Cohaesibacter gelatinilyticus: one gene and its partner. The protein of the gene in region 2 binds, or shares a complex with, the protein of the main gene of each other region. Links are inferred from orthologs where the notes say so. Each region holds a gene or a part of one and is shown on either strand. Other genes may lie near its edges. The genes, in order: CRO57_RS06950 and eno.

The links.
Region 1: the proteins of eno (region 2) and CRO57_RS06950 are in contact, whole or in part, in a solved structure (PDB 2FYM), measured with the Escherichia coli proteins. The link is inferred for Cohaesibacter gelatinilyticus from one-to-one orthologs.

The regions. Positions count from the first base shown.
Region 1 is NZ_OBEL01000001.1:1,561,706-1,565,156, reverse strand. Bases 146-3,272 are described here. They hold CRO57_RS06950 (Rne/Rng family ribonuclease), read right to left. Parts: upstream 2,928-3,272; coding sequence 363-2,927; downstream 146-362. Other genes in these bases: CRO57_RS06955 (pyridoxal phosphate-dependent aminotransferase), read left to right, coding at 146-273. Also shown: more of CRO57_RS06955, read left to right, coding at 1-145. UniProt on the Escherichia coli protein: Endoribonuclease that plays a central role in RNA processing and decay. Required for the maturation of 5S and 16S rRNAs and the majority of tRNAs. Also involved in the degradation of most mRNAs.
Region 2 is NZ_OBEL01000001.1:1,426,305-1,429,416, reverse strand. The notes cover bases 317-3,104. They hold eno (phosphopyruvate hydratase), read left to right. Parts: upstream 317-964; coding sequence 965-2,245; downstream 2,246-3,104. Other genes in these bases: CRO57_RS06380 (hypothetical protein), read left to right, coding at 2,457-3,104; CRO57_RS06390 (GNAT family N-acetyltransferase), read left to right, coding at 330-842. In the rest of the region: CRO57_RS06395 (DUF1835 domain-containing protein), read right to left, coding at 1-251; more of CRO57_RS06380, read left to right, coding at 3,105-3,112. UniProt on the Escherichia coli protein: Catalyzes the reversible conversion of 2-phosphoglycerate (2-PG) into phosphoenolpyruvate (PEP). It is essential for the degradation of carbohydrates via glycolysis.

The DNA of each region.
Region 1 (3,451 bases), 140 kb from region 2 along the record:
AACAGAGATTTGTTGATGGCGGAGCTTCCAAAGATCGGCCTGGGCAACTTCATGCCTATGGATGGAGCATTCTATGTCTATTGCGATATCGGCAATCTGACCAATGATTCCATGGATTTTGCCAAGCGTTCACTTGAGGAGGCCAAGGTTGCGATCACGCCGGGCGCGGATTTTGACGTTGATCGTGGCCATCGTTATGTGCGTCTGTCTTTTGCTGGCACATATTGTGCAATGGAAGAAGCCGTGCGTCGACTGGGAGGATGGCTGGCCTAATGCTCTAGTTCGCTCACCTATTCGAACAAAGAAAAGCCGCATCGAAATCTCGATGCGGCTTTTCTTATTTCCGGAAGAAGGAGCGGATCTTATAGAAAGCCGCTTTTCTGCCACCAGCCACTACGCTTGGGACGAGGCTCTTCCTCTTTCTTTTCTTCTACCTGAGGCTCGCTTGGTGCTTCGCTGCTTTCAGCTGCTTGTTCTTCAGCAGCTTCAGCTTCTTCTGGGGCAGCTGCTGCTTCAGACGTTTCCTCGCCTTCTTCAACTGGCGCTGCTTCAGCTTCCACTGCTGCTTCTGCAGGAGCTTCAACAGCCTCTGACTCAGCTTCAGATACGCTCTCAGATACTTCTGCTGCAGGTGCTGTCTCAGCAGGTGCTGCCTCAGCTTTCTCTTCTGATGCTTCCTCAGCTGGTGTTTCATCAGAGCTGGCTTCTGTCACGCTTTCATCAGCACTTGCAGTATCTCCGGAAGAAGCCTCAGCAGCTTCAACTGGTGCTGCTTCTGTTTCAGATGCATCACTGTCAGCGCTGGAGCCTTCTGCTTCAGCAGGAGCATCTTCCTCGTCTTCAGAAGCACTCTGTGTTTCAGTATCGTTTTCAGATCCTTCGCCTTCTTCACCATTGCGATTGCGACGATTGCGACGGCCGCCACGACGACCACGGCGGCGGCTCTTTCTTGGGCGATCTTCCTTGCCGTCTTCTGATGCTTCATCTTCGTTGGCTTCAGATTCGCCTTCATCAGAATCTGTTGAATCTTCTTCTGACGTTGTCTCGTTCTGTGCCTCGGCAGCAGAGGATGGTTTCTTACGGCGGCGACGGCGACGGCGACGCTTGGAACTGCTTTCCTGTTCCTGGTCGCCACGTTCGTCTTCTTCGCTCTCATCGCTGTCAAGGCTATCGGTTGTCAGCATGGAAACGGTCTGGGTTGGTGCAACCGGCTTTTCAAGCGGCTCACCGCGCTCGATTTCCAGATGCTTGCCTTCGAGATTCTCTTCAACCTCAATGGTTATGCTTATACCAAAACGTAGTTCCAACTCTGCCAGATTTCCACGCTTCTGGTTGAGGATGTAGAGCGCAACATTTGTGCGTGTCTTGACCAAAAGATGATGGGCAACCCCACGAAGCAGATGATCTTCGATGGTACGTAGAACAAGCAAGGCAACAGACGCTGCTGCGCGCACATGGCCGGTGCCATGACAATGCGGGCAAGGGTCCATGGTGCTTTCCAACACACCGGTGCGGATGCGCTGACGGGACATTTCCATCAGGCCGAAATGGGATATGCGGCCAACCTGAATACGAGCCCGGTCAGATTTCAGACAATCTTTCAGACGCTTCTCAACAGCACGGTTGTTGCGCTTTTCTTCCATGTCGATGAAATCGATAACCACGAGACCGGCAAGGTCGCGCAGGCGCAACTGACGAGAAATTTCCTCCGCAGCTTCCAGGTTGGTGGAAAGCGCGGTGTCTTCGATATTGTGCTCGCGTGTTGAACGGCCGGAGTTCACGTCAATGGAGACGAGCGCTTCGGTCTGATCGATAACGATATAACCACCGGATTTGAGGGTGACTTGTGGTGAGAACATCGCATCAAGTTGTGGCTCAATTCCATAGCGGGTGAAAATTGGCTGCGCTTCCCGATAGGGCTGAACATTCTTGGCATGGCTTGGCATCAGCATGCGCATGAAATCTTTGGCTTCGCGATAGCCATCTTCGCCCGATACAAGGACTTGTTCGATATCCTTGTTATAGAGATCTCGAATGGAGCGTTTGATCAGGGATCCCTCTTCGTAAACCAGAAGCGGGGCTGCAGATTGCAGGGTCAGATCCCGAACATTTTCCCAAAGGCGCAGCAAGTATTCAAAGTCACGCTTGATTTCGGCTTTGGTGCGAGATGCACCAGCCGTGCGTAGAATGACACCCATGCCATCAGCAACATCCAACTCGGATGCAATTTTCTTCAGGCGTTTACGGTCGGCCACGTTGGTGATCTTGCGAGAGATGCCGCCGCCGCGTGCGGTATTTGGCATCAACACGGAATAGCGGCCTGCCAGGGAGAGGTAAGTGGTAAGAGCTGCGCCCTTGTTGCCACGTTCTTCCTTTACCACCTGAACCAGAAGGATCTGACGTCGCTTGATCACTTCCTGAATTTTATACTGGCGTGTGCGACGGCGACTGGAGCGCTCCGGCACTTCTTCCATGGCGTCTTCAGCGCCTACTTGCTCTACGCTGTCGCCGTTTTCATCAGTGGTTTCGTCAGATGCAGACTTGCCTTCAGGATCGGTTGCGACCGACTCATCACCAGGGTTTTTGGCTGTTTGCGCAGGTGCTTCATCATTCTCAGAATTGTCGGGAGCGTCGTTATCGCTATCCTTCTCTTCATCCAGCAAAGCCTGACGATCAGCGACAGGAATTTGGTAATAGTCTGGATGAATCTCGCTGAATGCAAGAAAGCCGTGGCGATTGCCACCATAGTCAACGAAAGCCGCCTGAAGCGACGGCTCCACGCGGGTGACCTTGGCTAGATAGATATTGCCACGCAATTGCTTGCGATTGGCGGACTCGAAGTCGAATTCTTCAACCCGACTGCCGCGAACGACAACCACCCGGGTTTCTTCCGGATGCGTCGCATCAACGAGCATTTGATTTGCCATAAGGAAAAGTCTCCACGACAACGCGCGCCGACAACCGTTCTGACTGGTGGGTCCAGTACTCGGCAGGTTCGCGCTTCATCGCTTTTATCTGATGACGACCCGGTCTGATTGATATACGCCGAATACATGCGTTCACGATCGGCAAAGTGCAGCATGGAAGCTGACAGGTTGCTCTCGATCTTGTGTGAAAGGCAGTGGCGCATAGGTGAGCCGGATCCTCTTGTTTCAATTTTCACAACTGCCGGCACATGGTACTGGCAGAAAACTCTCAATTGGCTTTGGCTCGCATCCCGGTTTTATCGGCGCAGGCAAAGCGAAAAATCTGGTGATCGGACTGAAAATTTTGGGATAACTTTCCAAACAGACCTGATCTGATATGAGCTAATTATATTTCGAGGGCCAGTCACGATTGTCTTTGCCGGGATTGGCGAGGGGACGGTACTTCTCCAAAGGAAGGAGGGCCTCTATGTCTCGCTCAGGTATAATGTCCTGACTCCTCACTGGATTTTGCCAGTCAGAGCTAT
Region 2 (3,112 bases):
ATCCGATCGAATTCCTGATGGTTCTTGAGGATCTCATTGCGGTCTCTGAAATCCTGAAAGATATCATCTGCGTTTTGGCTGGCGCCGTTGGCATGATGTTTGGCTCGGATTTTGGCAAACAGATCATCATCGGCATCAGGAATGGGCCCTTCATGTAGAACATCCCGCCATGGCAGGATGGTATCGCCAATGCCTGCTTCTCTCAGAATGCCCGCAGCGCTGTCGCCGTTGGTGATGATGAGCGTTTTCATAATTCGTCCTGCCAATTAATCTAGGTTTATCTCCTACCTGATTCGGCCAGTCTTGGTCTCATCCTTTGAGGTATTCAAATGATTGCAAAATCCGAACGTCTTGTGTTGCGCAAGATTGATGAGCGTGATGCTGCCTTTTTGCTCGAACTTATGAATGAGCCTGCCTACTACGCCATGATTGGCGATAGGGGATTGAGAACGCTTGATGATACCATTGAGCATTGTCGAGAAGTGTTCATGGCTAGCTATGATAAGAATGGGTTCGGCATGTATCTTATCTGCCTCAATGATGAGGGTCAGACGCCAGTTGGATTTTGCGGTTTACTCAAGCGCGATTGGTTGGAGCTGATTGATATTGGATATGCCATTCATTCCAATCACTGGCGAAAAGGATATGCGTTTGAAGCTTGTCAAATGGTGCTTGCTCATGCCTTGAATGATTTGGGTATGAGGGAACTGATGGCAATAACATCATTGGAGAATGACGCGTCGCTCTCCCTTCTCAAGAAATTGGGTTTTCATGTTACCGGTGAGAGGGTCCATCCTGAGAGCGGAGATGGCCTTCACGTTCTCCAAAAGAGACTGGTTTAACGCTATCGCTGTGCATATGGGTGTGATGCTGTAAATCTCGCATTTTTCACTAGGAATCTCGGTGGTTTTTGGGTAGACAGCAAGCATCTGAACTCCCTTGATCCACGTAATGAGGATATACCATGACCGCTATCATCGACATCTTGGGTCGCGAGATCCTGGACAGCCGCGGCAATCCAACCGTAGAAGTTGACGTTATTCTGGAAGACGGCTCTTTTGGCCGTGCTGCCGTTCCATCTGGCGCTTCTACTGGTGCTCACGAAGCTGTTGAGCTGCGCGATGGTGAAGAGCGTTATCTGGGCAAGGGCGTCCGTAAAGCTGTTGAAGCTGTCAATGACGATCTTTTCGACGCTCTGATTGGTCTGGAAGCTGAAAATCAGATCCAGATTGACGAAGCGATGCATGATCTCGACGGTACCGACAACAAAGGGCGTCTTGGTGCAAATGCGATCCTTGGCGTATCCATGGCAGTTGCAAAGGCTGCAGCAAATGCCGCTGGTCTTCCGCTATATCGTTATGTTGGCGGCACCAATGCTCGTACCCTGCCGGTTCCAATGATGAACATCATCAATGGTGGTGAGCATGCGGACAACCCGATCGATGTACAGGAATTCATGATCATGCCTGTGGGCGCCGAAACTATGGCAGATGCTGTTCGTATGGGCGCGGAGGTGTTCCACACCCTCAAGAAGGGTCTGCAGAAAGCTGGTCACAACACCAATGTTGGCGATGAAGGTGGTTTTGCTCCAAACATCGAATCCACGGAAGCTGCTCTGGATTTCATCATGGAATCCATCGAAGAGGCTGGCTACAAGGCTGGCGAAGATATCTATCTTGCTCTTGATTGCGCTTCCACTGAATTCTTCTCTGATGGCAAGTATCACTTGAAAGGTGAGGGCAAAGAGCTGGATAGCGCTGGCATGTCCGACTATCTGGCTGCACTCGTTGATAAATATCCAATCATCTCCATCGAAGATGGCATGGCAGAAGATGACTGGGACGGTTGGAAGTTGCTGACCGAGAAGGTTGGTGATCGTTGTCAGCTGGTCGGTGATGATCTGTTCGTAACCAACTCTGCTCGTCTGCGCGATGGCATCAATATGGGCGCTGCAAACTCAATTCTCGTGAAAGTGAACCAGATCGGTTCCCTGACCGAAACTTTGGATGCTGTTGAGACAGCTCATAAAGCTGCTTATACCGCTGTTATGTCTCACCGTTCTGGTGAAACCGAAGACGCGACCATTGCCGATTTGGCCGTTGCGACCAATTGCGGCCAGATCAAAACCGGCTCCTTGGCTCGTTCCGACCGGTTGGCAAAATACAATCAGCTGATCCGCATTGAAGAAGAGCTCGGCCCAATGGCAATCTATGCTGGTCGCTCCATTCTGAAAAAGCGCGACTAGCCTTTCATTCATACCCTTGGTATTTGAGTGATCTGATAAACTAAAGATCCGGCACTTCGTTCGAGTGCCGGATTTTTTTGCCCGACGAATCTCTTTTGAGAGGGGCCGATCGAGAGATATTTCCACTTGCTTAGCGCTGCGATGCATGCGACATGACAAGTCCCACCTGCAATTTCGATTGCCCTTATTTCTCATTTTCATGAGCGATGTGATGACATCCTATCTCGTCAAACTGACGCGGCTGAGCCTTTCTACATTTTGGGAACTTATCAAGATCATGCTTCCCATCATGATTATGCTTCGTGTTGCTGAAAGTATGGGCTGGATTGATTTACTTGTTCCATGGTTTGAACCAGCAATGTCGTATGTAAATTTACCTGCTGAGGCGGCGTTGATTTTCATTACATCGGCTTTGATGGGGGTATATGGCGCGATTGCTGCCTTTCCGGTTTTGATTGGTCACGAAGTAACCGCCGCTCAAATTACATCAATCTGTATGTTCATTCTGATTACGCATGCCCTGCCAATTGAACAGGCCATTGTTCGTAAGGCAGGAGCTAGTTTTTGGGGCACTGTCATCTTGCGTCTTGCCGTTGGAATTTTGGCGTGCTGGCTGATTGATCTGATCGCAAAAACAACCGGCTATTTGAATGAGCCTCAATCAATTGAGCATTTCAAATATCTTGGCCAGCCTGATGTTGGACATCTGGAATGGGCAATGACCAGTTTGCAGGGATTGGGCTTTCTCTTTATTATTCTTGTCGCACTTTTGGTTGGATTGGATCTTCTTGATTGGTTGAATGTCACCAAATGGATCAACAAGTTGCTGGCTCCATTGCTGAAGATTTCCGGGCTTGATCCATCTGT